4 regions of the Pseudoalteromonas sp. SCQQ13 genome follow, and region 4 is predicted to be linked to each of the others. Evidence: predicted binding sites of a transcription regulator. Region 4 holds the regulator's gene; each other region holds the start of a gene.
What was found. Region 4 encodes sigma-54, which starts transcription at its own class of promoters, with help from an activator protein. Its sites were predicted from a motif close to GTTGGCACGNNNNTNGNNT; they were not measured.
Positions count from the first base shown of each region.

Region 1: a site for sigma-54 is predicted at 2,045-2,063, ahead of I6F41_RS16035 (EF-hand domain-containing protein). Genes of this name have one in related genera too.
Region 2: a site for sigma-54 is predicted at 3,104-3,122, ahead of I6F41_RS05750 (EF-hand domain-containing protein). Genes of this name have one in related genera too.
Region 3: a site for sigma-54 is predicted at 4,045-4,063, ahead of I6F41_RS01480 (diacylglycerol kinase family protein). Genes of this name have one in related genera too.

Region 1 is NZ_JADYXG010000024.1:38,524-46,117, forward strand. It holds gene I6F41_RS16025 (TrkH family potassium uptake protein) at 1-966, shown strand, start outside; gene I6F41_RS16030 (flagellar brake domain-containing protein) at 1,006-1,677, shown strand; gene I6F41_RS16035 (EF-hand domain-containing protein) at 2,146-2,358, shown strand; gene I6F41_RS16040 (calmodulin) at 2,508-2,720, shown strand; gene I6F41_RS16045 (EF-hand domain-containing protein) at 2,789-3,004, shown strand; gene trkA (Trk system potassium transporter TrkA) at 3,080-4,456, opposite strand; gene rsmB (16S rRNA (cytosine(967)-C(5))-methyltransferase RsmB) at 4,544-5,839, opposite strand; gene fmt (methionyl-tRNA formyltransferase) at 5,832-6,797, opposite strand; gene def (peptide deformylase) at 6,834-7,337, opposite strand; gene I6F41_RS16070 (LysM peptidoglycan-binding domain-containing protein) at 7,456-7,594, shown strand, end outside.
Region 2 is NZ_JADYXG010000005.1:76,821-84,414, forward strand. It holds gene I6F41_RS05735 (sigma 54-interacting transcriptional regulator) at 1-843, opposite strand, end outside; gene I6F41_RS05740 (hypothetical protein) at 846-1,388, opposite strand; gene I6F41_RS05745 (sensor histidine kinase) at 1,390-2,847, opposite strand; gene I6F41_RS05750 (EF-hand domain-containing protein) at 3,158-3,391, shown strand; gene I6F41_RS05755 (hypothetical protein) at 3,419-3,646, shown strand; gene I6F41_RS05760 (hypothetical protein) at 3,802-4,038, shown strand; gene I6F41_RS05765 (EF-hand domain-containing protein) at 4,046-4,282, shown strand; gene I6F41_RS05770 (amidohydrolase) at 4,406-6,079, shown strand; gene I6F41_RS05775 (FlgO family outer membrane protein) at 6,193-6,861, shown strand; gene I6F41_RS05780 (YgjV family protein) at 6,885-7,121, opposite strand; gene I6F41_RS05785 (Crp/Fnr family transcriptional regulator) at 7,399-7,594, shown strand, end outside.
Region 3 is NZ_JADYXG010000001.1:343,454-351,047, reverse strand. It holds gene I6F41_RS01505 (tetratricopeptide repeat protein) at 1-228, opposite strand, end outside; gene I6F41_RS01500 (Ig-like domain-containing protein) at 288-794, opposite strand; gene I6F41_RS01495 (DUF4331 domain-containing protein) at 806-2,398, opposite strand; gene I6F41_RS01490 (anti-sigma factor) at 2,570-3,253, opposite strand; gene I6F41_RS01485 (sigma-70 family RNA polymerase sigma factor) at 3,250-3,774, opposite strand; gene I6F41_RS01480 (diacylglycerol kinase family protein) at 4,129-5,757, shown strand; gene I6F41_RS01475 (VF530 family DNA-binding protein) at 5,808-6,116, opposite strand; gene I6F41_RS01470 (YnjH family protein) at 6,171-6,473, opposite strand; gene I6F41_RS01465 (TIGR02647 family protein) at 6,680-6,913, shown strand; gene maiA (maleylacetoacetate isomerase) at 6,949-7,581, opposite strand; gene hmgA (homogentisate 1,2-dioxygenase) at 7,588-7,594, opposite strand, start outside.
Region 4 is NZ_JADYXG010000002.1:127,292-134,885, reverse strand. It holds gene mgtE (magnesium transporter) at 1-1,016, opposite strand, end outside; gene I6F41_RS02340 (HPr family phosphocarrier protein) at 1,164-1,436, opposite strand; gene rapZ (RNase adapter RapZ) at 1,480-2,325, opposite strand; gene ptsN (PTS IIA-like nitrogen regulatory protein PtsN) at 2,347-2,799, opposite strand; gene hpf (ribosome hibernation promoting factor) at 2,804-3,091, opposite strand; gene I6F41_RS02320 (RNA polymerase factor sigma-54) at 3,118-4,611, opposite strand; gene lptB (LPS export ABC transporter ATP-binding protein) at 4,681-5,406, opposite strand; gene lptA (lipopolysaccharide transport periplasmic protein LptA) at 5,403-5,948, opposite strand; gene lptC (LPS export ABC transporter periplasmic protein LptC) at 5,938-6,495, opposite strand; gene kdsC (3-deoxy-manno-octulosonate-8-phosphatase KdsC) at 6,492-7,043, opposite strand; gene I6F41_RS02295 (KpsF/GutQ family sugar-phosphate isomerase) at 7,044-7,594, opposite strand, start outside.

The sequences.
Region 1 (7,594 bases), on a different contig from region 4:
GCCGAAATACCAGGGCCAGTAAAAGACTCTAAAATGACCCCGCGAATTGCCGACACCGCAAAGCACCTTTGGTATATATATGTGTCAATTACGCTTGCGTGTACCTTGGCATATTGGATTGCAGGTATGGATTGGTTTGACGCAATAAGCCATGCGTTCTCAACGGTCGCCATTGGTGGGTTTTCTACTTATGATGCCTCTATGGGGCATTTTGATAGCCCAGTAATTAACTTTATTTGTGTGTTCTTTTTAATTATTGCAGCCATTAACTTTTCACTGCATTACGCTGCGGTAGCAAGTAGAAATATCAGTGTTTATATTCGCGACCCTGAGTTTAAAGTGTTTTTATGTATTCAGTTAGCGCTGGTGGTTATTTGCTTTACCGTGCTTTCGTCTCATGAAGTGTATGCCAATGGCGATGAAACACTCGACCAAGCGCTATTTCATGCTGTTTCAATTAGCAGTACGGCAGGATTTGCCACCGATAACTTTTCGGCTTGGCCATTATTTTTACCAATACTGCTTATATTTTCGAGCTTTATAGGTGGCTGTGCGGGCTCTACCGGTGGCGGTATGAAAGTGGTGCGCGTATTCTTACTATACTTACAAGGCGTGCGAGAGCTTAATAGGCTAGTGCATCCTCGGGCTATATATTCTATCAAGTTAGGCAGCAAAGCGTTGCCAGACAAAGTAGTAGAAGCTGTATGGGGGTTTTTCTCAGCGTACGCATTGGTGTTTATAATTATTATGCTAGCGCTGATGGGAACCGGTATGGATAACATTACAGCATTTTCTGCTACTGCAGCGTGTTTAAATAACCTTGGCCCGGGCTTAGGAGATGTTGCATCGCACTATGGGTCTATTAGTGATGGTGCTAAATGGTTGCTTACCATTGCTATGGTATTTGGCCGTTTAGAAATATTTACTTTATTAGTGCTGTTTACGCCTACATTTTGGCGCGGATAATTTAATTGTTAGTTTATAAAGAGTATTAGGGAAAAGGATATGCCAACAACTAACCTAGAAAAGTTACACCAAATAATGTCTGGTGCCATGGTTGATCTTGAAATTTTAACACCAACAGCCAGCAAGCGTGTAAAAACAGAGTTTATAGGTTTGCTCGAAAATCGATTTATTATTTTAAACTATCCGAGCTCAAAGCGCCTGCCTACAGCAAGCGACTACCTGCACGATGGGGTAATGGTGGTAGTAAGAGCACTAATAGAGGGAAGTGGTGGGCAGGTTATCGCTTTTCGTCAGCAAATAATGTCAGTTGCATCTCATCCCGCACGCTTACTTTTTATTAATTACCCAAAGCAAGTGCAGTTATTCGATTTACGCTCGCAAACTCGTATACCTACCTTATTATCGGCCAAGCTAAAACTTAGTGATGACAGGATACTCGACGGGGTAATTAAAGATATTTCGCTAACGGGCGTAAAGTTTGATCTTAAAGACAAAGCCCAGGCCGAAAACATTAAAGGGATGCAATGCTCAATCATCCTCGATAGCAGTAATAAGCAAGTTAAAGACTTTCAGGGAGAAATTTGTAGCGTGAAAGAACACGTTCAAGGTGCTTACTGTGGAATAAAGCTATTAGCCAGCGAAGAAGAAATGAAAAGCTTTATGGGGGATCACTTTATTGACCCTTCAATACTCCAATCAGAAACCGAGTAACTGTACATTTCGCTATTTTGCAACAAAATAGCGATTTATTAAATTTAATTTTAAATAACGCATACCTGCATTGATAAAAATAAAATAATCGATAAAAAACAATTATTTATAAAAATAAAAGCTATTGGTTATTTTCATTTCAAAAATTATTCAGCTGTAACCGAGTTGAATACCCCAGCTAAACAGTCTCCTTACAGTGTGTATTTATAATCTGTGGCGTTTTTTGCTTTTTGTAAGGCATTGAATTTGTTCGAACTTATTGTTTGGGCTTAAAGTGTGTTGCAAAAAGGCAACAAAAATAGACAGTTAATTATCACCTTTAAGTGCATGTTACCTTTAACTAATTGAAGTTATTGATGTTTTAAATGTTGGCATCGAAGTTGTAATAGTTAAGCTGTATTGCATTAAACGTGATTTAAAGTGAAGCACTTAATCGCAGTTAACATAAACTTTGAAGGAAGATTGATTATGAAAACATTAAATAAAACGTTAGCACTTATCGCTCTAGCATCGTCATCAGCCGCTTTTGCAGCAAGTGATTTTGATACCCTTGATGTAGATGGTAATGGCGCAATTAGTCAAAGCGAAGCTGCTGTTGATGCAGAGTTAATGAGTATTTTCTCAGAGCTTGATACTGACCAAAACGGTGAGTTATCAAAAGAAGAATTTTCTAAAGCATAAGCAAAATGCAAGGTTGATAAAATTCTGTGTTGCCAAAGACAACCTAAGTAAGCAAGGGAGCTTATGAAAAAGAATAACAAGGAAAGTATAAACCTTAGTATATCTAATTTTTTGATAAAGCATTGAATAACATAGTAAAGGATTAAATTATGAAACAGTTAAATAAAGCACTCGCACTTATCGCTCTAGCATCGTCATCAGCCGCTTTTGCAGCAAGTGATTTTGATACCCTTGATGTAGATGGTAATGGCGCAATTAGCCAAAGTGAAGCGTCGGTAGATTCCGATTTAATCGCACAATTTGCAGAGTTAGATACAGATGGTAACGGTGAGCTTTCTAAAGCAGAGTTTGCTAACTACTAATTACTTTTTCGGTTATTTTTCACAGCCAGGGATTTCTGAGAAGGACCTCTCATTTTTAGGAGATTATTATGAAAGTATTAAATACATCACTTGCGATTTTAGTTTTAGCGTCTTCAGCAGCAGCCTATGCAGCAGTGGATTTTGCCTCTTTTGATACCAACGGCGATGGTGTTATTTCTCAGCAAGAAGCTGCGGCAAATACACAGTTAGTAAAAATATTTGATCAGCTAGATACTGACGGTAATGGCGAACTTTCTAAAGAAGAGTTTGCCAAAGTACAATAAAGCTTTAGTACCCTATATTAAAAAAGCAGCTTAACTAAGCTGCTTTTTTGTGTTTAAAATACCCACAATGTACTGCTATAAAAATATGGCGCTCACCTGAAATAGTTTTTCTACAATATTAATGTGCTTTTTATCAATTAAGAACATGATGACATGGTCGCCCGACATAATAATGGTATCGTCGTGGGCAATAAGCACGTCGTCGTTACGTACTACAGCACCAATAGTAGTACCTGCTGGGAGTTTTATATCCCTTACAGTTCGGCCAACTACTTTAGATGTATTTTCATCACCATGGGCAACAGCTTCAATAGCTTCAGCTGCACCTTTGCGTAGTGAATATACGTTAACAATATCGCCGCGGCGAACATGAGTAAGTAATGCCGAAATAGTGGCTTCTTGTGGTGAAATTGCAATATCAATATCGCCGCCTTGTACTAAGTCAACGTATGCACTGCGTTGAATAAGTACCATGGTTTTTTGTGCGCCCATACGTTTTGCTAGCATGGCCGACATTATATTTACTTCATCATCGTTGGTTACAGCAATAAACACATCAACCTGATCTATATGCTCTTCTGACAATAGCTCTTGGTCTGACGCATCTCCGCAAAAAACAATCGTGTTGTCGAGCATTTCAGAGAGTTGCTCGGCGCGCTCTTTGCTGCGCTCAATTAATTTTACACTGTGATTTTTTTCCAGTGAGCGCGCTAGGCCTGCGCCTATATTACCGCCACCAGCAATCATAATGTTTTTATATGAACGCTCTAACCTTTGGAGTTCGTTCATAACGGCGCGGATGTGTTTAGTGGCTGCTATAAAAAACACTTCATCATCGGCTTCAATAATTGTTGTGCCTAGAGGTTTTATCGCTTTTCCTTGGCGATAAATAGCGGCTACACGAGTTTCCACATTGGGAATATGCTGTTTAAGCGTAGATAGCGCATAACCTACTAATAAACCGCCATAGTAAGCTTTTACAGCAACCAAAGAGAGCATGCCATCGGCAAACTGCAGCACTTGCAATGCGCCTGGGTAGTCTATTAAGCGGCGAATGTACTTAGTTACTAATGCCTCAGGAGCAATATAGTGATCGACCGGCAAGTCATCGTTATGAAACAGCTTTTCTCGATACTTTAAATATTGCTCAGAACGAATTCGGGCTATTTTAGTCGGGGTATTAAAAATACTATACGCAACTTGGCAGGCAACCATGTTTACTTCATCTGAACTGGTTACCGCGATAATCATATCGGCGTCTTCCGCACCGGCTCTGCGAAGTACATCTGGGTGAGCGCCGTGACCAGCAACGCCTTGTAGGTCATACTTATCTTGAAGCTCGCGTAAGCGGTTGCCGTCAATATCAACGACCGTTATTTCGTTTTGTTCACCAACTAAATTTTCAGCTAGTGTGCCGCCTACTTGGCCAGCTCCGAGTATGATTATTTTCATTATTTACCAGTGTTATAAGTACCTATTGCTATGAAGTATTAGCTATCTAAAATAAGATAGATAGCTAATTGTTGTGTGCTGTATAGGTTATATTTTTTTAACTAGTTTAGCGTAATAAAAGCCATCGCTTTCACCAGGAAGTAACTGTAAACCAGGTGTGGTGGGCGTGTCTTTATCATGTAGAGGAATATGCTCAACATCATTGTTATTAGCTAAAAACTTAGCAACTTGTTGTTGGTTTTCTTGAGGGAGTACTGAACAAGTAGCGTATACCAAGGTGCCACCTGGCTTTAGAAGCGGCCAAATACTATCGAGTATATCGCCTTGTAATGCTGCTAAATCGGCAATGTCTGATGCACGACGCAACCACTTTATATCGGGGTGGCGGCGAATAACACCGGTAGCCGAGCAAGGTACGTCGAGTAAAATACGATCAAACTGTTTTTCATCCCACCAAGTGTGTGGTTGTGATGCATCACCACATTGTAGGTCGGCACCTAAGCCTATACGAGTTAAGTTTTGCTTAACACGCTCTAGGCGAGTTGCATCGCTATCAAGGGCAAGTACCTCAGCATCGGCCAATTCTAAAATATGACAGGTTTTGCCACCCGGCGCGGCGCAGGCATCTAAAATAGTGTCGTCATCTTTAGGCTCTAAAAAGCGCGCAGCTAACTGTGCAGCAGCATCTTGTACAGAACAAGCACCGGTATCAAACTCGGGTAATGAAAATACATCTCGTGGTTTAGCTAACTTTATCCCATCTATAAAATCAGGGTTAAGTGTATGCTCAATATCGTTAGCTGTTAGCATATCGCTGTATTCTTGCGTGCTGTATTGCGCTTGATTTACACGCAGCCACATAGGCGCTTGCTGTTGGTTTTCTGCAAGCAGATCTTCCCAACTATCAGGATAAGCTTCTTTAACTTGTTTGATAAACCAGTTTGGATGATTGTATAAACACACCGGAATAAGTTTGGCTTTTTCTTCAAGCTCAAGTTGTTGGCGCTGAAAACTACGTAGAATAGCGTTAATAAGTCCTTTTAAACCCAAAGCACGCAATTGTTGTAGTGCATTTACAGTTTCTGAAATTGCCGCATGTGGTGGAACACGCATGTGTTGTAGTTGGTAAATGCCCACATACAATAAAAACTGAAATATTCTACGCTTACCTTTTAACGGCTCCTCAACTAAATGTTGGCAGTAGTTTTCAAGGCTTGGTAAATAGCGTAAAACGCCATAGCAAATTTGTTGTAGCAGGGCTTTATCTTTAGGTGGCAAGCCTTGGCTGGCAAATGGTAGTTCTTGATTAAGCGAAGCGCCTTTATCAACTACGTTATATAAAGTTTCAGCGGCAAGCGCTCGTACGTTTGGAACATTACTCATTATTTTCGCCTAATATTGTGCCAGGAGTAACCCAGTCACTACGACCATTTAAAAAGTCGTTAATTGCCATTGGTTTTTTACCTTGCGGTTGTAATTGCGTAATACATAAAGCATGTTCGCCACAACCTACAATAACGCCATTTTTGTCGCTCGACAGAACGCGCCCGTTATTATCAGGCTGGTTGCTTGATTGCTCTACAACATGTGCTTGATAAATTTTTACTGGCTGCCCTCCCATTTGGGTGAAGCATACCGGCCACGGATTAAACGCGCGAATGTTACGCTCAATTTGCGCCGCGCTCATAGACCAGTCAATATTGGCTTCGTCTTTTGAGAGCTTTTTAGCGTAATTAGCCGCGGCATCATTTTGTGGCTCAGGGGTTATTTTACCATTCGCTAAGTTGTTAATAGTGTCAATAAGTGCACCAGGGCCAAGATCAGCTAATTTAGTATATAAACTGGCACTGGTTTCGGTGGCACTAATAGGGCAGCGGCTTATATGTAACATGTCGCCAGTATCTAGCCCTTCATCCATTTGCATTATGGTGACGCCGGTTTGTTCATCACCTGCCCAAATAGCACGTTGAATCGGGGCAGCACCACGCCAGCGTGGTAAAATAGAACCATGCACATTTAAACAGCCTAATCGCGGCGCATCTAAAATGGCTTTAGGTAAAATTAAGCCATAAGCCACTACAATCATGATGTCGGCATTAAGGCTCGTAAGCTCATTTAAGGCGTCTTCTGTTTTTAGTGATTGTGGCTGAAAAACCGGTAAGTTGTGCTCAAGTGCGAGCTCTTTGACTTCACTGGCTTTTAATTTTTTACCACGACCTGCCGGGCGGTCTGGCTGGCTATACACACCCACTATTTGGTGTTCGCTTTGTATCAGCGCTTGTAAATGACGTGCGGCAAAGTCCGGCGTACCGGCAAATATAATGCGTAATGGTTGAGTCACTGAGTTTTCCTAAGGTGCTTGTTACGGTGCTTATTACTATTCTGCAAATTTGGCTTCTTTTTCAAGCTTTTTACGAATACGTTGGCGCTTTAATGGCGATAAGTAATCAATGAAAAGCTTACCTTGAAGGTGATCTAGTTCGTGTTGAATACAAATAGCCAGTAGTTCATCTGCATCTAGTACAAATTCTTCGCCTTGCTCGTTAAGCGCGGCAACAGTAACCGTTTCTGCGCGATCAACTTTTGCGTAAGAGTTAGGCACAGAAAGGCAGCCTTCTTCGCTTACGGTTGTACCGTCTTTTTTAATGATTTGTGGATTAATTAATACCAGTGGTTCGTTGCGCTCTTCTGATACGTCAATCACTACAATGCGTTGATGAATATTAACTTGTGTGGCAGCAAGACCAATGCCATTTTCATCATACATAGTTTCTAGCATGTCTTTTATAATCACACGGACTTGGTCGTCAACATGTGCAACTTCTTGTGCTATTGTACGTAAACGTTCATCTGGGAATCTTAAAACTTCTAACGTAGCCATAGTTACCTTTTACACTTATGCTTAATTTAGGGTATTGTATGCTCTTATTTTAGCCATTCGCGTTCCCCTTTAACAGGTTTTGGTCAATAATAATGAAAAAACAATACAAGGAAGCCCAATGAAATCTCCATTAATTGCAATTATCGTTGCATTAGGTGCTGCATTTTCTACTTATGCTGATGTGCTAAAAATAAAAAAAGATGCACCTAAACAGTATGTTGTGAAAAAAGGCGATACACTTTGGGATATTTCTGGGG
Region 2 (7,594 bases), on a different contig from region 4:
ATGAGTTGCCGATACAATGCGAACATCTATGGCTATTTCTTCTTGAAAACCGACTGGACGTATGGTTTTTTCTTGCAATACGCGCAGTAACTTAACTTGTAAATTAAGCGGCATATCACCTATTTCATCTAAAAATAAGGTGCCTCCCTCAGCTTGTTGAAACAGTCCTTGGTGATCTTTTATTGCCCCAGTAAACGAGCCTTTTTTATGACCAAATAATTCTGACTCTAGCAGTTCACCCGGTACTGCGCCGCAGTTTATCGCTACAAATGGGCCTTTACTTACATGGCTATGCTGATGAATAGCTTGAGCTAATAACTCTTTACCCGTACCACTGGCTCCCGATATTAATACGTTAACTTGCGTTGGCCCTAGCAGTTTAACTTGCTCTAGCAAATGTAGCATAGCGCCGCTACGAGTAACTATATTGCTAGTGGGTATTATTTCATCGGCATTTACGCCGTGTATTTCTATCGCTTTTGCTAAGCTGTCGAATAACTCGTCTTTATCTATTGGTTTGGTAATAAATGCAAAAATGCCTTGTTTGGTAGCCTCTACCGCATCAGGAATAGAGCCATGCGCTGTCATCATAATAACGGGCAATGCCGGATAGCGGCTTTGCAATTGGCGGTGCAGTGCCATGCCATCCATTTCGTCCATGCGCAGGTCGGTTACTACGGCATCGAACACTTGGCTTTTTAATATTTGTAACGCAATTAGGCCGCTCTCGCAGGTGGTAACCTCGTAGCCTTTTGATTCGATACGAATAGCGAGCAATTTTAATAAGCTGGCATCGTCATCCACTAATAATACTTTTGCACCTTGCGGTTTTATTGCTGGCATAACTACTGCTCCTTAGTTTCTTCGCGTAATAACAGTTGCTGCTCTATGGTTGCTAATGACGAGAGCGTTTGTTGCATTTTATTATTAAGTGCTTGCTGCTCTTTTTTAGCATTTATTTGTAGTGTTACTTGTTGTTTTTGTAGCCATAAATACTGTTTTATATCGTCTGGCCAATAGTAAGCTTGGTCAAGTTTAAGTAACTTACTCATTACCGTATTAGGATCGCTACTAGTGTTTAAACACATAAATTGAAAAAAGTTTTTTAGTTCTTTTTCGCCAACAAAATCTTTGTTATCTGGGGTTAACTTAAAACCACCACATTTATTAGCATGCCAGGCTATTACTTGCTCCGCAGGGGGATACATAGGATCGCTTTTAGGCCGAGGCTTTGGGCTTGGCTGGCTGTTTTTATCGCTCGTTACTTTAGTTTGAGTTTGCGCCACTGGGCTATCAACCACTTGCTGTTGGGGGTTATTAGTTTTGCACCCCGATAAAATGATGGCACTGCCACACACACATAAAATAGCCATTAAACGCGAGGTCATGCTAGTTAACTCCTTGATTTGTTATTATGGGAAGCGTAATTAAAAATCGACAACCTTGGGGTTCATTTTGCTCTATTAATAATTGTCCGTTTAATTGCTCTACTGACTCTTTAACAATAGTTAAGCCTAAGCCACTGCCTTGTAGCGTAACATTTTTGCTATGCTTACCTTGATAAAATGCGCTAAAAACATGTGCTTTTTCGTGCTCTTTAATTCCGCATCCCTCGTCGCTTATCGCCATTTTTAGCTTACTGTGCTCAAAGGTTAACGCTATAGATACTGCCTGCCCGTGTTGTGAAAACTTTAAGCCATTAGAAATTAATTGCACTAAAATCATTTCAATTAACTCCCCAGGTAACGCAAGCGCCTTATTAGGTAAGTTGTTATGCCAAATAAGGGTTTGCTCTCGGGCTGTTAGGCGGTGCTCAAAATGACTATTAATTTTATTAATTAAATGATTAAACTCAACCTCACTTACGCTGTCTTTACTAGTACGAATCGCGTTATAACTAAGTAGGCTGTCAATCATAGTACGAAGGCGCACCATAGACTGGCTAATAAGCTCAAGTACTGCGCGTTGCTCTTTAGTTATAGGGCCAACTATTTCATCGCTGAGCAAGTCGGTGCCCTCGACCATTGAGGCTAGAGGTGTTTTAAGTTCGTGGGTAACGTGGCGTAAAAAGGTGTCTTTTTGCTGCTCAAGTATATGTAACTGAGCTTGCACCCATTGTAATTTATTACCTAATTCAACTAGCTCTGCTGAGCCTTGCACGGCTATTTTTTGTTGCCAGTCACCTTGCCCTAATTTACCAATAATTTTAGTCAGGCTTTTTAAGCGGCCACTTATACGCCACAAAAAACCGCCTCCTACTAAGAGTGTTAGCGGAATTAGCGCCACCAGCCAGTTAATAAATGAAGTTTGTAACTGCGCTATTTCTTTTTGATTATTAGTAATTTGGGTTTCGCTTTTATCGCGTAACCATAAGGTAAGTTCGGCGAGTAAATCGCTAATAGGTAAAAATAAGGCTACCTGCTGTTGTTTTTGTTCAACAAGTTGAGTGTGTGCTAGTTGCAGAGTATTCGTTAAACGCTGCCATTGTGCGGTGTGACTTTTACTGGGCGCTACACGTGTAAGATCTTCAATACTTTGTAGCGATGCTTGCCACTTATCAACTATGAGCGTATCGAGTGACTCACTTTTTAGTACCCAATTTTGCCGAGTAGCGCGCTCTAAACTATTGAGTTCTTGTTTTAAAATATTAAACGATTTAGTTACTTGGTAGTTATTACTAACAATTTGCTGAGTTACAGCTAACTGCTTATTAAGCGCATTTAAAAATACAATAACCACTAACGATAAGGGTAATAACGACAGCAACATGCTCATTACAAACTGGCTAATTAAATTAGGGCGCCAATTAAGTATTGCTTTGTATTTTTCAGCCATCGCTGCTGGCATTGCATCCATCCTTTAGTAACTTTAAACAGCCTATTATTAAGCGTTTAAGTTATACACTAGCTGAATCAATTTATATATCTGTTATTCGTACTGTAAAGCTGCCTGTTGCCAAACAGCAACAACTCAACTCTTTGATTTGTATTGCTTCTTTATTTATAAGCCAAATTTCGTTGCAAAAAACACACAGATACCTGTAAAACTTGCTTAACCTATAACACCAAAAACCATAAGCAACTGAATTTAAAGGATAAAAATAATTGGCATCGTTTTTGTAATAGTTAATCTAAGTTTATCTTATAAGGAAATGACCATGAGTAATCGCTTTTTAATTATTATGCCAATCGTTGCGCTAGGCTTTTTGAGCGCTAACGCGCTGGCAATGGATGTACAAGCTACTTTTAATGAACTTGATAAAGACAGTAACGGTACTCTCAGCGAAGCTGAAGCTGGTGAGGACGCCGTACTTCATGAAAACTTTTCACAAATAGATACTGATCAAAATGGTCAGCTGTCGCTAGATGAGTTTAAACAGTTTATTAAGTAACTAACCTAGTAACAAAAGGAGTTTTTTATGAAACAGCTTATAGCCGCATTTTCGTTACTGTTTTTAGTTATTAGTGCTACTGCCCTGGCTTCATCGTTTAATGCTCGTTTTGCTTTTTTAGATAAAAATATGGATGGAAAAATATCTATTACCGAAGCCAAAAAAGATAAAGAAGTAATGAAACAGTTTTCTGATTTAGATGAAAATAACGATGAAATGATCTCTAAAAAAGAGTTTGAGGCGTTTAAGCCTTAAGTTTAAATTCAAGTTTGGTCTTGTAAAATTAATTAAAAGTATTTGCTATAACCCCTGAGGGAGTGTGTAAATGGATTTAATGTTGGGCGTTAAATTATGGCAAGTACTTTATTTTATTACGAATGACATTAAAATGAGCTTTGCGAAGGAGCACCATGAAGATACGCGCTTGTTTAGTTAGTTGCTTATTATTACTAAGCTTTAATTCATTAGCACTTGATGTAAAGCAACGTTTTGATCACCTTGATACAGATCAAAGCGGCTATTTAATTCACCATGAGCTTGAGGCTCAACCGCACTTACTAAACAACTTTAGCAAATGGGATAAAAACCAAGATAATAAAATTTCATTGGTTGAATTTAAAAATTATCTTACGAATAACCTCTACTGAGTAATTTATGAAAAATATAAGCTATATAGCGCTCGTTGCGCTTAGTATTTGTAGCACACCAAGCTTTGCCAGCAGCAATAACATTGCCAAGCAATTTGAAAAATTTGATCGTAACCAAAACGGCTTATTAAGCCGAGCAGAAACAGCCAGTGACCCTGCCCTATGGTCTCGTTTTGCAAGTTACGATAAAGACAAAGACGGCCACCTTTCTTTAAGCGAATTTACACTTTATGCAAGTCAGTAATTAATTTACCAATAAATTAACTGGCTTACTCTGCACAAATAACAATCCAACCACCTCAAGTGGTTGGTATTATAAAAGTGAGTTTGTTATGTTAAAGCCATTAACAATAAAAATAAGCTCACTATGCCACTCAAAAAAATAATCAAACCTTTGCTACTCGCTTGCCTTTGCGCAGGCTCAAGCCTTGCGGTTGCGCAAACTAAAGTTATTTACAACGCCAACGGCTACACACCTTTGTACAAAGGTGAAGTGCAGCAGTTTTCTACTTTAGTTATAAAAAACGGTAAAGTAGTTAAACTTGGCGGCGATACGCTAAAAAATAGCTTTCCTGATGCCAAGCTTATTGACGCTCATGGCAATACGCTACTACCGGGTTTAATTGACGCACACGGTCACATTATTGGTTTAGGTAATAACCTGTCACAATTAGATTTACGCGGTGCGCTTTCTATTGATGAAGTTACTAATAAACTCAAGGTATTTGCAAATAACAAACAAGGTTGGATTATTGGCCGTGGCTGGAATCAAGAGCTGTGGCAAAAAAAGCAGTTTCCTACCGCTGCCGATTTAGACAAAATAGTGAGCGATCGCCCTATTGTACTATCGAGAATTGATGGCCACGCTATTTGGGTAAATAGCAAAGCCCTAGAGCTTGCGGGCATTACTGCAAACACCCAATCGCCAGAAGGCGGCGAAATTATTAAAGACGAATTTGGCAATCCTACTGGTATATTTGTAGATAAAGCAGAATCGTTAATTAAACAATTTATGCCAAAACCATCAAAACAAACTCTTAGTGACTCTTTAGATGCTGCCGGTAATCATTTATTAAGTTTAGGGATTACCTCAACCCATGATGCGGGTATAGATAAAACCACTTGGGAATTATACAAAGAACGCGGTGAACTAGGCAATTTACCACTGCGTATTGTGGCAATGCTCAGTGGCGCGAGTCCTGATTTAAAAACTATGTTAAAAGCAGGTCGATACCAAGATGCCAACGACTTTATGTCTATTCGCAGCGTTAAGGTTTATGCTGATGGCGCATTAGGTTCGCGTGGCGCGGCGCTAATTGAGGATTATGCCGACAGAAAAAACCACCATGGCTTAATGCTCGAAACCCAGCAAAAACTAGAAGAGCTATTTACGCTTAGTTTTAAAAGCGGTTTTAGTGCCAACACCCATGCAATTGGCGACAAAGCTAACCACGTTGTATTAGATGCTTATAAAAATGTATTTAAAGCAACCGGCGGAATTTTACTACGTAACCGTATGGAGCATGCACAAATAGTAACGCTTGATGATATTAAGCGCTTTAAAACATTAAAAATTATTCCTTCAATGCAACCAGTGCATGCCACCTCTGATATGCACATGGCAGAACAACGCTTAAGCGAAAAGCAATTAGCGGGTGCTTATGCATGGCAAACCTTTTTAAAACAAGGGTCAGTGATTGCAGCAGGATCTGACTACCCAATAGAATTGGCAAATCCTTTTGATGGCTTGTATGCAACAATTACTCGTATGGATCACAACCAACAACCAACCCAGGGCTGGCGCGCTAGCGAAGTATTAAGCCGTGAAGACGCACTGCGTGCTTTTACCCTAGGCGGCGCTTATGCAGCGCATCAAGAGTTTAAAGTGGGTAGTTTAGAGCAAGGAAAGTGGGCCGACTTTATTTTAATAGATAAAGATTATTTTAAAGCCCCGGTTGATGAACTATATAAAATAAACGTATTACAAACATGGATTGCAGGCAAACTTCGTTACGAAAAAGAGGCTGTGACTGCGCAATAAACTGAATACAAACTGAAAATAATAAATTAATGATAAAATTTAATTAAAGTAATCAAAAAGTGTGTCGATAAAATGGGGTATTTAAAAATCCCCTTATGTTTCAGGAAGAAAACATGTTATCTAAAAAAATATCTCTTACTTTATCGGCACTTTTTACCCTTTCACTTTCAGCTTGTTCTAGTCACCCTGTTTACAATGGTCACGCTCCTCATAATGACTATTCTCATAACAAAAGGCACGTTCAAAATGACTCGCCTCGCGTGAGTAACTGGCAGTTTCCAGAAAAAAATTACCGCCCAATAAATAGCAGTAAATTACTTAGTAATTACACCGAACAATTAGCCATGAAGCTAATTGAAAATATGAATTACATAAATAGTAATACCCCTATTGCCATTACTTCTTTTGTAAATTTAGATGATAACCTACAAACAACTAATATTTTTGGTAACCATTTAGCTGAGAGCTTTATTACTGAACTACAAGAGTTTGGATTATCTGTTGTAGATTACAAACACACAGGTACTGTACATGTAACCCCAAATGGCGACTTTTCATTTAGTCGTAATGGTCGAGAAATTAAAGGCTACCCGCATATTGAATACACTTTAACTGGCACACTTACTTACACCAATCGCGGTGTTATTGTAAACGCACGTATTATTGGCGCTAAGTCAAAGGTAGTGGTGTCTTCGGCTAAAGGATTTGTGCCTAGCTTTGTGGTTGAGTCGTTATATCCCACTCGCCGCGTTGACGGCATAGCGCTTGACGTAATCTTATAAAAACTAAAAAGGATTAGCTTAGACTAATCCTTTTTAGGCTCTGGCTGTTTATTACGGTATAATTTAATAATATGATACGCGTTTACAAACGCGAGTAAGCCGTTAGTAAAGGCAACGGGTACTGCACCAATAGCTAAGCCATAAATAGTAAAGGCGATACACCCAAATAAATTATACCAACGCAGCTTTACCACGTCGGTCATTGTTAACGATGCAACCAGTAAAGCAGATGCTATATAACCTAAATATTCCCAACTCAATTGTTCTCTCCTAGGCTTTAGGTTAGCATTGCATATTAAACTTTAGTACATTGAATCTGTACAGCAACGTAACAGCTAAATAAAAGTTAACCTATAAATGGCTTAAAACTCTGTTGGTTATCAGCAGCTATACTGCTCAAATAATTAGTCCAACAGTGCCAGCCCATTATATTAGCAGCACCTGATATGTTAATTAATTTAACATAATTTCTTAGAGCTTTGATGCTATCGCCATTAAGGTGCAATAAATAGGACAATTGTCCGAAGAGTATGATTGATGTTTCAATACCATTTTTCCAGTTATCTTGTTGAACAACTACTTACCTTTGCCGGTAGTAGTTATCAGCAATCAAAAAAAGAAATATTAATACAACAAGACCAGCCTTTAACTAAGTTGGTACTTGTGCGCAGCGGAACTGTGTCGTTTAGTTACGATGTAGGTAACGGACGACGCCTGCTGCTTGGTCAACTCG
Region 3 (7,594 bases), on a different contig from region 4:
AGTTGCTAAATGTGTTTTTAACACACCTTGCAAACGTTCAGTTTGCCCAGCATATTGGCTATTTATAACTAGTTCGTTTATTTCAGCAACAGACAGTTGAGCTACTATATTTGAGTTGCTAGGGGCAATAATATCATTATCGGCGGGGGTAAAAGCACTGGCAAATACATTGCTTGAAAATAACATACCCACAAGTAGCAAAATTAATTTGGTGTAAGATAATTGCATTTTATAGTCCTTTTGAAAAAGCCATCCGTGGCCTGTCAGCTTTGATTATGACTTACTGATTAATTACCTGTTGCAGGGTGGAGGCCACCAACATCTGTTTCGGTGTTGGTAAATACTCGGCCGTTAATAGACAGTGGCTCAGCGTTAGCAGGTTGATTAAATGCATCGGTTGCAAACTGAGCAAAGTCGACTTGCAACGCTTCAATAGTAATACTTATCGTTGCTGTTACTTGGTTGTTAACCCCATCAGACACACCAAACATAAAGCTATCTGACCCTGTTTGTTCTTTATTGGGCGTGTAGGTGTATGTGCCATCGGTATTTACAACTACGCTGCCGAGTGTGGGCTGTGTTGTTATGCTGTAGGCAAGTGTGTCGCCATCGGCATCTGCTGCGTCAAGCATGTCGTTAATAGCCACCTCAGTTTGCGTGGTAACCATGGCATCGCTTGCTGTGGGAGCAACATTAACAGCCACTGTTGGCTCGTTGTCATTATCGCTACCACAGCCGCTCATTGCTAAAACACTTATAAGCAAATATGCCTGTGTATATTTTAAATTACGCATTGTTTTACTCCTTATTTAGAACCCGCAAGTGGGGTAGTAAGGTAGGGAAAGCTTGCATCCATCATAGTGGCATTTACAGGTGCACCATCGGTAAATTGCACAGTACCTACTTCAGCATCCTCTGGTTTACAAAGCCCTAAATCAGTGTCTACGCCTGCTACCGGGATAGGGTGACATAAACGACCCATAACAACTCTTAGTGCTATATCAACAACGTCATCACCTGGGCGACGGCCATTTGGAAATCCGGCTAAATCATTACCTACTACCCCAAATGTTGATTGTTCAGCTTGTGCTGTTGCTGCAATTTTAGTGTTTAAACGCAGCATTTCTGATGGCGTTACTGTTGTTTGCTGGTTAACACCGGAAAAACCAGTTAAAAATGCGGTTATAAGGTCATTACGTGGAAAGTTTGTAGGTGCAAGCGTTGCAAAATTTGTCCCTAGGGTGGTATTAACCGCATCTTTAAATAAAATATTTAATAGTTCAGGCAGTGAAGGATGCGACACATAATCTAAAAATTGGCCATCATCTTTAGGATGCGCAGTAGAGAAGGTGTCTTTATCTTTAATACCAATTACTAGCTCATTAACCAGTGGGTTACCTAAACGCGAAACTTGCGTTAATGCGCCGCCGTTAACTGCGTTATTTGCAAACTTAGCATTAGGATTTAAAATACGCGCTTGCGGTAAGCTTGCTGTTGTCCACGAACCAATTACGCCATTACCTGAGCCAACCACACAGCTTTTAGGTACTTCAATTGCTATAGAGGTAATGTTTTTATCAGCTAAATCATCGTTATCTGCCGATTGTGTTATGCCACCAGGAAAGCCCGAGCCATCACCAGCACCCGCAGCACTGTCGCCTTCAACGGGTACGTAGTTTACTAAATCAAAGGTTTTGCCTAGGTTAACTACAAAAGGGTCTTTACGTTGACCAACGAACACTTTAGCCATGCCATCACAGTTCGCAATAGCGACTTGATACATAAATTGGTCGGCATACATTTGGTAATCTTGCTTTGAGGTAAAGGTTTTATTACCTACATAATCAAGCGGTTTATTAAAAGTAGTTGAGCTAGTAGTAGTGTTACTAAGCTGTACGCTAGTGCCTGTTTTTTGCGGACCGTTGATCATTCTTACGGTGTAAGATTCACTAAAGTTAGCTGCACTATCATTACCTGCCGTAATACCGCCGACATTTTTTAGTGGTACAGATACAGTACGCTGATTGCCCTCAGGGCCTACGGTTAATTGCACACCTTGATTATTATTAGGCAACATACTTTTAAAGTTAAATGCAAAAGTAATATCTTCAACAGCGTCACCATCGTTATCAATGTGAATGCTGTAAGTAGCATCTGGATCCATGGCAAAGTAATTAGGACCACCGTAGGCATCTTGCAATGGAATGTAATTAGCAATCAAGGTAACAAAGTCACCACGACCTTGCTCATAACTATTAAAAACATAAAAATCGGTAGAGTCTAATGTTGGAAAACGACTGATATTAGGCGCTTCTCTATGGCTTGATGCTTCACTTGGTGCACTTGCAAAAGTAGCACATATAACAACTGCGAGTATTGATGGAGTAAAAGCTTTCATGACTTTGTCCTTTAGTTTTTGATTGAAGTCATTAGTAATACGAGGCAGGGTTTAAATTGGATGCAAGAAAGTTAACTTATCTTTAATTTATGTGCTTTATTTGTTAATTATTGCTATTTTTAGCTCTAATACCTTATTACTGAAAAAAGATAAAAGAGCTGTTTTTAGTAATTATAAAAGTACTAATTCGGTGGTATAGAGTACTTCGCTTGGTGAGCCGTTTGGCGAGCCGCCAATAGGTTCTAAACTTACAGCCAATAGAGCAACATTACTGGCTTTAAAGCGGCTGTTTTTAGCTAGCGTTTTGCTACCTGTTTTAGGGAGTAAGCCCAGCGATATTGGTGCGTCTTGGTCTTTTAGTATCATCCACAGCTCATAGTCTTTATCTGTTTTAGCAACAAGCTGACTACTTGCCTTAATTGATAAAGCCTGCTCATTAACATCAATAAACCATAACGGTTGCTGCGCTTTATTTTGCACTAATGCAATTTGCTGAATATTGCTAACATTAGTGGCCGGTTGCATTACTAAAAAGGCTAATACAATTGAAGCTGCTGTAGCAACAAACGACCAAGTGCGCCAAATTGAAGGTTGTGTACGAATTATTGTTTTCGTTGGTTGGGGCTGGTTTTCAATTTGTTGTAATATTTTTGGCCATAAGTCGTCACTTGGTGCTAGTGGCGTAATAGCGCTGGCTAAATTATTTAAATTTTGCTCCCACATTGTTGTGGCCTCACGTGCTTTGCTGGAGTTGAGGAGTAATCGCTGAAAACGCTTACGGGTTGAGCTTGATAGCGTACCAAGTACATATTGCCCTGCAAGTGCATTTAATACCTCGGGTTTATTATAATTCATAGGGTTAAACACCTTTGTAGCTGAACTAGTCCACGGCGGATCCAACTTTTTACCGTACCTAAAGGCGTGTCGATATGTTCAACTAATTCACTGTGGCTTAAGCCTTTGTAATAGGCCAAGTGAATCGCTTGTTTTTGCTGTGGCTCTAATTGCTCTATACAGCTTACGAGTTTGGTGTTTTCGGCATAACTTACCTCAATATCGTGCTCGTTTATATCGTCGTCGCCTAGTGATTGCTCCTTGCGCACTTTGTTGTAGCGCAGCGCATCAAGGCTTCGGTATCTAACAATGCTGATCATCCAGCTAATAACCGTTCCCTTAGATGAATTATACTCAGATGCGTTATGCCAAATTTTAATAAAAGCTTCTTGCAATACTTCTTCCGCATGCGCTCTGTTTGTTAACATATTTAAAGTTATAGCAAATAATTTTCCGCTGGTTTGCTGATAAAGATTAGCGAATGCGTGTTTATCGCCTTGAGCGGTTGAACACAAAAGGGGGAGTAAATCGTCGTTTTCCATGATTACCTTAATATTTTTATTATTAGTTAAATAAACGTGTGAGAGTTGTTTGTGGATGCAAAAACATGCTTAGATGTGCTTATAGATTAGCTGTAATACAGCTCAATACAAGTAAACAAAGAGTATTGCTGTTACTTTATACCAGTGTGAACAATTAACCTACTATAGTGTAAAAGTAGCTACGGTTTATAAGTGGGCTAATAAAAGGCTTAATAAATAAAAATTAAAATGTTAATTATCAATAACATAACTAGCGAGGAATAAGTAAATGCTGGCGTGAAATTTGCTTTTACAATATTAAGGCATGATTAATAAATATAACAACAACGAGCATATATTATAAAAGGAGAACATATGTGGGCTGCAATTAGTTACTTACTATTGGCATTTATACTCATATTTATTGGCTGGGAAGTTAACTCAATTTACTTTTCGATTGTATTTTATTGGAGTGCATTGTCACTACTTTTAGTGGGGGGCGCTTATATATTCGATATAGCAAAAGTGTTTAGAAAACGAGAAAACGGCGTTATCCCTTTTTATATTCGCTGGGCGTTTATTCCTTTTTTATTTGGCGCACAATTATACAATGCGTGGGCTCGTAAACACGATAAAGTGCCGCCTATTCAAAAGATTAATGAACATTTGTTTTTGGCATGTCGATTATTTCCCTCTGACATAGATACGCTAAAAGAAAACGGTATTACCGCAATACTTGATGTAACGTGCGAGTTTGACGGTTTAGAGTGGAGCTCTACGCAAGAAAACATTAATTATTTAAACATTCCGGTACTCGATCATAGCGTTCCTACGCATTCGCAGTTAAACCAAGCAATTAATTGGATCCATCATCATGTACAAAAAGATCGCCGTGTGGTGGTGCATTGTGCTCTAGGGCGCGGGCGCTCTGTGTTTGTAATGGCGGCCTACTTGCTTAGCCAAAATAAAGATGCCGATGTGCATCAAATACTGGCACAAATAAAAGAAACTCGCGAGACAGCTAATCTTAATAAACGCCAATTACATCACTTAGCTAAGCGCCATAAAAAAGGTGAGTTAGTAATTAAAAACAAAGCATTTTTGATTGCAAATCCAGTGTCGGGCACAAAAATGTGGCAAGACAAACAACACCTAATTATTGCTAGTTTATCGGCTTATTACGACTTAACCGTATTAACAACCTCAAAAGAAGTTAACGGCGTAGCGCTTGCTAAAAAGGCAATAAAAGAGCAGCCAGATATTATTATTGCTTGTGGTGGTGACGGCACAGTGACAGAAGTGGCCAGTGTATTAGTGCACACTAAATGCAGGTTGGGTATTATTCCGCTAGGCACGGCTAACGCATTAGCGCATGTGTTAATGGGCATAAAATCAAAATTTATTCCTGTTGAACAAGCCTGTGATTTAATTATTGATGGGCAAACAAGTTTAATCGACACAGCTTATTGTAACGACGAGCTAATGTTACTACTGGCAGGAATTGGCTTTGAACACTCCATGATTGAAAAAGCCGACCGTGAAGCTAAAAACAAATCTGGGCAACTGGCCTATTTAAATGGTTTTTTACAAGCTTTTGGTGAACAAAAAGCACAAGTATTAACGATAAAGCTTGATGATAACGAACCAACGCAAGTGAGTACCAATAGTTTTATTGTTGCTAATGCCGCACCATTTACTACTTTGCTAGCTCAAGGTGGCGGGCAGCCCGATCATAGTGACGGGCTTCTTGATGTGAATTGGTTAATACCCAATAAAGAAAATGGCACTACAGTACTGAGTATTGCCGAGCTTATGTTTAGCAGCATTACACAAACACATTTAGCTATTAATTCGCATCATACAAATGCTAAAAGAGTGGAAGTAAGTGCAGAGCAAGAGATTAAATACGTAGTAGATGGAGAGGTGAAAACTTCTAACAAATTAGTTATTACAATCTCACCTGGATCATTAAACGTTATTTGCAAAGAACAGCTAGATAAATAATACACGGCTATAAAACTATAAAACGGCGTTATTACACGCCGTTTTATTATTTATTTTTTGATCGAAGGCCAAACAAAGCCCGATGTATCAGGTGCTCTATCGGAAGTGGGCCTTGGTGCACTTTTGGGTCTACGAATTGGCTTGTTATTTATGGTATGAATATAAAGTGCTTCTACTTTATCTCGTGCCCATGGGGTTTTACGCAAAAATTTTAAGCTCGATTTAATGCTTGGTGCATCAGTAAAGCATTTAATTTTAACCTGTTCACCCAAAGTTCTCCAGCCAAGTCGTTGCTCTAACTCAACAAGTATTTGTTCTAACGTTACCCCATGTAAAGGGTTTTTAGGTTGATTATCCATAGCTACACTACTTATTTAAACTGCGCATAGTGTAACTTAATTCACTCGTAGAGGCTAATTCACTGTAATTGTAGCGGGCTTAGTAGGGTAAATAGCATTGCCTTGTTTGTCGAGTTTAAGCCAAATTAGTTGACTGTTGTTATGTTGTACAAATTTAGCCCCGCAAATAAGCGTAAATGAGTGTATTTGTATTAACGCTCCTTCGCTGTAGCGTTTATTGTCGTACCAACAACTTGTGTCGGTATTTACAAACTGATTAGCATCGATAACAGAGTGGGTTTTAATTGTATTAGCATGGCTGAGTAGCGAATAGCTTAAGCAGCTAATATAAAAACATAAGATTAATAAATGGCGCATTTTAGTCTCAAATTGTCGCGGGTTTAAAAATAATACACTAAGCTAAAAAACATGCTAGGGTAAGGTATACACAAACACCATAAAAATGCGTAATTGGGTATTTTATAGCACCTTAACATTAGACAGCTGCTTATAAAAAAGGCGCTTTCTTGACTTGGGTATATTTATATTTAGTAAAACACAGAACAATAAATAGGTGAAAATATATGCAATTTAACCAAACAATGATCGATGAATTTACACTATTAGCTAAATTTCCGCGTGAAAGTAAAATGCAGGGAATTAAACTTCATTCAGACGCAGAGCCTAGCTTGTTAAGCGCCGCACAACGTTTATTTGATAAAGGAATTATAGATAGCCCAGATGGCGGTTATTTAACTGATCTGGGCTTAGAATTAATTGACCATGTAACTGTGGTGCACAGTGCCTTACAAGGCTAATTTTCTGGGTTAATTACCTAGGCTAATTATTTAGACTAGGTTGCATCAGGTTGATTTTGTGGTGCGGCATCAATAAATGCATCGAGCTTATTACAACGCTCATAAATGGCTGCTATTTTAGGATATGCGGCCATATTTACATTAAAACGAATAGCATTAAATACCTGCGGTACTAAGCATACATCGGCAAGGCTTGGTTGCTCACCCACACAAAAAGCGTTATTACTATCAAGTAGATGCTCTACTTTTTCAAACCCTACTTCTACCCAGTGGCGATACCAAGTGTTTTTAGCCTCATCGTCTACCCCTAGTTCGTTACTTAAATACTTGAGTACGCGTAAATTATCTAACGGATGAATGTCGCAGGCTATGGCGTAACTTAAATTACGGATTTGTGCTTTTTGCCACGCGTTACCAAATAATAATGGCGTTGTGTTTGGATGGCTTTCTTCAAGATACTCTAAAATAGCCAGAGATTGCCCAAGCACACCGTCAGCTGTTTCAAGTGCTGGGAGTAAACCTTGTGGGTTTTTATCTAAGTAGGCTGCACCTAATTGTTCAGACTTTAGTAAATTAACACCAACCAATTCGTGATCAATGTTTTTTAAGTTAAGCGCAATACGCACCCGGTATGCGGCAGATGAGCGAAAATAACTATAAAGTTTCATGGTTTATTATCCT
Region 4 (7,594 bases):
GTTAATGACTGGCTACCGGCCACCCCACCCATTGAGGGGACAATGCCGTTAAGCACGGCTAAAATAGGCAGTATTGCTAAAGTGCCTTCAAAAAAGCTGGCAACAAAAGCAGCTGCCAGAGCCGTTAATAAGTTAACACCTAGCCAAACAGAGCGTTTTTTTGAGCTTTTTAAAACCGGTGCAAAGGTATCTTCTTCATCATCAAGACCCGCTAAACCTAATAAGTGATGCTCTGCGTCTTCACGAATTACATCAACAATGTCATCGATAGTAACACGGCCAAGTAGCTGGGCGTTGTCGTCAACTACTGGGGCTGATATCCAGTTATGACGTTCAAATAACTGCGCCACTTCGCTTTCATCCATCGAAATAGGAATAGACTCACAGTCTTCATCCATTAGGTCGTGAACAATTTTTTCGGGCGAATTGGTTAGTAAGGTACTTAACGATAAAGCGCCTAAAAAACAGTTATGCTTATCGACAACGTAAAGGTCGTCGGTACCCTCAGGGAGTTCGCCGCGCAGACGAATGTAACGCAGTACCACATCTAGGGTTACATCAGGGCGAATGGTTACTGTATCTGTGTTCATCAGCGCGCCAGCAGAGCGTTCCTGATAGGAGAGTGCTTGCGTAGCACGTTCTCTATCTTGAATGTCCATGGCGCTAACCACGTCTTTATAAACCGTGTCAGGCAGGCTTCGCAGTACTTCACCTAAGTCATCGTGGCCCATGTCTTCAGTGGCAGCAGCAATGTGCTTAGGTTCCATTTGGGCAATAATGCCTAAACGTACATCTTCAGAGAGTTCTTCAAGAACATCACCTTGTACATCTGGATCAACTAATTGCCAGAGCAGGCGACGAACTTTATGCGGTGATGATTCTAGTAAAAGTGCGGTATCACAAGGAGCTGTTTTTGCCAGCATGCGCCTAACTTGAACAAACTGACCACTATTGAGTGACTTGGTCACTTGTTGTAATTGTTGTAGTGGGTAGTCTTGTTCGAAAGTTTCGGGCATTGGCGTCCTTAATTTATTTTTATAACGTTAGGGAAGAAGTTAGTCATTAACTTCGTTCAGTTTATCTTACTTTTTTTAGCCAAACTAGCTTAAGGTTTCACTAACCCTATATTTTAGCTCGTTTACTTGGTTTAAATAAAGTGCCTACTATTCTTGTTCGTTAAAGCGCTGCGCTATTAATTGGCCAACGGCATGTAAAGCATGCTCTGCATCGGGTCCTTCGCACACTACTTTTACTTCTTTACCTTGGCTGCTTTCTAGTAACATTAAAGCCAGTACGCTATCGCCAGCGGCTTCTTTTTCATCTTGAAATAAGGTAATAGATGCGTCAAATTGTACCGCTAATTGTGCTAATACGGTAGCAGCTCTAGCATGCAGGCCTAGCTTGTTTTTTATTAAAAATGTATTTTCTAAGCGCATAAGATACTCTACTTAAGCTGAACAGATGATTATTTAAATTGAATTATTTTTCTTGCTCGCGATGGCGAATTTTTACATTAGGGTGAGACATAGCAAAGCTTTCACCAATTGTTTGCGCTAAATAAACTGAGCGGTGCTGACCACCAGTACAACCAATAGCAATGGTTAAATAACTGCGATTATTACGCTCTAGGTGTGGTAACCACGTTTGTACAAAGGTTTGAATTTGCCAAGTGAATTTTTGCACAATACTATGACTAGCTAAATAATCTTTTACTGGTTGATCTAATCCAGTTAAAGGCTTGAGCTCCGGTTCCCAGTGTGGGTTTGGTAAAAAACGCGCATCAAAAACATAATCAGCACCTTTGGGAATACCATGCTTAAAGCCAAACGACTCAAAGGTAATGATAAGCTGTTTGTCTTTTTTACCGAGTATGGTTTCACGCATAGATTCAGCAAGTTGATGCACACTTAAATCGGTTGTATCAATGACATGATCAGCCCGCGTTACGAGTACATCGAGTAATTCTTTTTCTTTTTTTATTGCTAAATCTAGCGGTAGCGAATCAATCGAAAGCGGGTGCAAACGACGTGTTTCTGAATAACGGCGGATTAACGTTTGATCGTCGCTATCTAAATAAAATAACGTTGGTTTAGCAAAGTCGGGCAAGTACTCAAGGATATCGTTAAACTGCTGCTGGTCTTTAGGCAGGTTACGCACGTCTATACTAACGGCTATTTTATCGTAGTTATCAGAGACACTGCGCACTAATGAAGGCAGCAAATTTACCGGAATATTATCTACACAATAGTAACCTAAATCTTCTACAACACGTAAAGCAACTGACTTACCAGAACCTGAACGGCCACTTATAATAATTAATTCCATTTACCACCCCTTTATTAGTAACTAGGATTGATCCAAAATAACTTGGTATAACGCTTCATCAGACTTTGCCGCACGCAATTGCTTACAAAACTCTTTATCGTTTAGTTTATCAGCTATTGTGGCTAGTGTTTTCAAGTGCTGCTGGTTATCGCCATCGGGCACTATAAGCGCAACAAAAATATCAACTGGACGATTATCAATTGCATCAAAATTAATAGCGGTTTCGCTTATTAAAATTAAGGCAAGAGGCTCTTGTGCCCCGCTCATACGGCCATGTGGAATTGCTATTCCTCGGCCAATACCGGTACTACCTAGCTTTTCTCTTGCCAATAAAGCAGTGAGAATATCTTGCTGAGGTAAATACGGCATTTTTTTATGCGCGAGTTCACTGATGAATTCTAAAATTCTTTTTTTACTATTAAAAAGGACCACAGCTTTGCTGCAGTCCTGGCATATAAGTGAGCTTAATTTCATAGTGTTAGTGTCGAGCAAACTTCTCTTTGTGTTTAATTACTTGACGATCGAGTTTGTCAATCAACGAGTCAATGGCAGCGTACATATCTTGGTGTTCGGTCGATGCAAATAGCTCAGCGCCACTTACAAAAATTGTTGCTTCAGCTTTTTGACTTAATTTTTCTACATCGAGAATAACATGCACATTAGTTATGTGATCTGAGTGTCTTTGCAGCTTTGCAAATTTATTATTTACATAGTCTCTTAATGAGTCTGTAATGTCTACATGACGACCAGTTAAGTTTAGTTGCATCAGCATTTTCCTCTTTGTTGTACGTCTTAAATCAAGCTTTTACGTTGATTCGACGGGGGAATAGCCAGAGATTCGCGATATTTTGCAATTGTCCGTCTAGCTACTTTAATTCCTTGCTCAGCCAATATATCTGCAATCTTGCTATCACTCAATGGTTTGGCTAAGTTTTCTGCAGCTATCAACTTTTTAATCAGGGCACGTATGGCAGTTGATGAACATTCGCCACCATTTTCGGTGCTTACATGGCTTGAAAAAAAGTACTTAAGCTCAAAAATGCCACGTGGAGTGTGCATATATTTTTGCGTAGTGACCCGTGAAATAGTCGACTCGTGCATTTCAACTATTTCGGCAACATCGTTTAATACCATAGGTTTCATGGCTTCTGGGCCATGTTCAAAAAACGCTTGTTGCTGCTTAACAATACAATTAGTTACTTTCAGGAGTGTTTCGTTTCTACTTTCTAGGCTTTTAATAAACCATTTAGCTTCTTGTAAGTGCGAGCGAATAAATTGGCTGTCACCGCTGGATTTTACTGTACGAGACATAGCCGCATATTGGCTGTTAACACGTATTTTTGGCATGCTATCAGGGTTTAGCTCTACCACCCAGCGGCCTTTTATTTTTTTAACAGACACGTCAGGTATAACGTATTCAGACTCTTCTCTGACAATAGTATCCGCAGGCTTAGGATTAAGCGTATGAATAAGTGTCATTATTTCTTTAAGCTCTTCTTCTTTGAGCTTAGTTTTTTTCATTAACGTACGATAGTCGCGAGCAGCGAGTAAATCGATATGATCAGTTAACACCATTTTTGTTTCGTTAATATAAGGGGTGTCTTTATCAAATTGATTTAATTGAATGCATAAGCATTCTTGCAAGCTGCGAGCTGCAATACCAACAGGATCAAATAATTGAATGCGCTTTAGCACTGCTTCTATTTCATCTAGTTCTACTTCGTGTTCGTCGTCAGTTTCTTGGTTAAAGCTTGCTAAAAGGTCTTCGCAACTGAGGGTTAAAATACCAGAGTCATCTACGGCTTCAACGATAGCTATGGCAATAGCTTCGTCGGTAGGGCTAAAAGGGGTGAGCTGTAATTGCCACATTAAGTATTCATGCAGGGTTTCGGTTGATGCACCTTGATAAATAGATTCATCTTCAGGCATTGGCCCTGATGAAGAGGCAGGCGCTGCGCTCATATATTCATCCCATGATACATCCATGGCCATGTCGTCGCTTATGGTGTCTTTATTTAGTGCTTCACCGCTATCTTGCTCATACTCGCTTGGGGTGTCGTCAGCAGAGGCGCTAACAGTAATGTCATCTGCTTTTTGCTCGTTTTTACCTGCTGATTCTTCCGTGTAATCTTGTTCATCAACTTCAAGTAATGGGTTGCTATCAAGTGCTTCTTGTATTTCTTGCTGGAGATCCAAGGTACTAAGCTGCAATAAGCGAATAGCCTGTTGCAGTTGCGGAGTCATTGTAAGTTGCTGGCCCATGCGCAGCTGTAATGATTGCCTCATTTATCTCTAACAATCCTTATAAATTGATATGATTAATCTTAGCAGATGCTTATAGTAATAACATAAATATTACAGTTTGAACTGCTCGCCTAAATAAACATCACGTACTGTTTTATCGTTTAATACAAATTCAGGAGTACCAGATGCAATTAGCTCCCCATGAGAAACAATGTAGGCTTTTTCACAAACATCAAGGGTTTCCCTTACATTGTGGTCGGTAATTAGTACGCCAATACCACGATTTTTAAGGTGTTCTATAATTTTTTTAATATCGAGTACTGAAATAGGATCCACGCCAGCAAAGGGCTCATCAAGCAATATAAATTTAGGATCTGCAGCTAAAGCACGTGCTATTTCTACGCGGCGACGTTCACCACCAGATAGCGCCATACCTAAGCTGTCGCGAATATGTTGCAGGCTAAATTCGTCCAATAAACTATTTAGGGTTTCTTCCCTGGCTTGTTTATTTAGTTGCTTACGCGTTTCTAAAATAGCCATTAAATTTTGATACACAGTGAGCTTTCTAAAAATAGAAGATTCTTGTGGTAAATAACCAATACCTAAACGAGCACGGCTGTGCATAGGAAGTAAGGTAATATCGTTATCATCAATTAATATTTTACCTTTGTCGCTAGGTACTAAGCCTACAATCATGTAAAAGGTAGTGGTTTTACCTGCGCCATTTGGGCCAAGTAAACCAACAATGCTGCCAGCTTTTACTTCAAGTCCTACATTTTTAACAACTTCACGGCCTTTATAGCTTTTTGCTAATAGCTCTGCTTTTAATGTACTCATGGCTGACCTTTATTGAGTTTTTGTTCTTTTTTTACGTCTACAGGCACTAAAATAGTGTGTACCCGATCAGTTGAGTTTTCATCTTTTTCAGCACTTATAAGCTGTTGCTCTATATCATAGGTGATGCTTTTAGCCGTAATTTTTTGCCCAGCTTGAGAAATGTTTGCATCTCCTACCAGGGTTAAAAAACGTTTCGCTACATCGTAACGTACTTCGTTAGCGCTGGCGCTCATGACAGTGCCATCTGCTTGCTTTTCTTCAAAATATGCAGGGCTGCCCGTGGCAATTAATAGTTGTTTATTATCGCCAAGTTCGTCGCGCTTATGTACTTCTAAACGATCGGCGGTGATACGACGATTACCGTGAATTATCTCGACGTTTTTCTCAAAAATACCAACGTTTTCTTTTAGTTGGCCTTCTTGGCGGTCAGCACTAATAGAAATTTGATTAGCTAATGGGGAAGTACTTTGCTCTGCCGCATTACTATTAAATACAAGTATAAGCGATGGAATAATAAGTATTTTTGCAAGGTTATTGGTCATAATATAGTGTTCGCGTATGGTTAATTAGTTTTATCACCTCGGTTGTTAAATTGGCTTCAAGGCCTTTACCGGTGATCTTTAAATTCGGTCCAGTTATAATAACGGGCTGTTCGCTGCGCATAGTGAGTAGCATTATATCTACTTGAATATTGTCGGCGGTAATTTTGTCTATCATTGCGCCATCAATTAAGTTTTGGGCAGTTACATTACCCTCTAAAATTAATTGTCTTTCATCGTAAAGTGTTGCTTCATCAGCATTGATACGCCACGTTTTTTGTCTGTCGTCGTACAATATGAAAGTAGGTTTTTCGAATAAGGTAAATCCTAGCTGCTCGTAAAGCTCCGTTTTAACCGCAGTTACTTTATGGCTAATTTCACCGTTTTCGTCAAAAGCTGTTTGTTTTAGCTCAATGGCGGTGTAATCGGGTTTAGCTATTACTTCTGAGTCGGCTTTAGCAACCGTATTTACCTGAGTAAAATAAGGGTACCAAAGCCAAACCATACAGGTGATGAATAAAACGCTTAAGACTATGCGCGCTATATTCATGAACTGGTGCCTTGGCTAGTTAATGGTTTATTGTTTTCAAGCATAAGTAAGTCGGTTAGCTCTCTTACTGCACCAAAACCACCCGGCATTTGCGTAGTGTAATGTGCTAAGCGTTTAATTAGTGGGTGCGCGTCGTTTACTGCGACTGCAAAGCCAACTAACTCCATAACAGGCATATCAGGGCCGTCATCACCAATATAAGCAATTTGCTCATCGCTCAAATTAAGCTTGTTTTTAAGTTCTTGGTAGGCAATAAGCTTGTTTTCTTGACCTTGATAAATATGCTGCACGGTTAAGCTGGTCATACGTTGTTGTACTATTTGCGAGTGCCTGCCGGTAATAACCGCTACTTCAAAGCCGCTGTTAATAAGTGCTTTAATACCAAAGCCATCTTTTGTATTAAATGCTTTTAGCTCTTCACCTTGGTTGCCAAGATAAATTCGGCCATCAGAAAATACGCCATCAATGTCGCATATAAGTAGTTTTACTTTTTTTGCGCGCGCTTTAGCGTCATCACTTAGCGCTTGATAGAGTTCTTCAAATTGCATTTATAATACTCCTGCTTTAAGTAGGTCTTGCATATTGAGTGCCCCAATAGGCTGATTATGCTCATTAATAATAATTAAGCCATTAATGCGTTTATGTTCCATAATATTAAGCGCTTGCGCAGCAAGCATATCTTGGGTTGCCGTGGTACACGATTTAGTCATTACTGCATCTATTGACGTGGTATGAATATCAACGCGTTGCTCTAAAATACGGCGTAAATCACCATCGGTAAATAACCCAGCGAGTTGCTGATTATCGTCAACTATGGCGGTCATACCTAAGCCTTTAGCTGTCATTTCAATCAGCGCATCTTTAATAGTTTGCGAAGTAGTTATAATAGGCGTATTTACACCGCTGTGCATAACATCTTTTAAGGTGAGCAGTAATCGCTTCCCTAAACTGCCACCGGGATGCGATAGTGCAAAGTCATCGGCAGTAAATCCGCGTGCTTCTAACAGTGCTACCGCCATTGCATCGCCCATAGCGAGTGTTGCCGTGGTACTGGCTGTTGGTGCTAAGCCTAATGAGCAGGCTTCTTTTTCTACTTTAA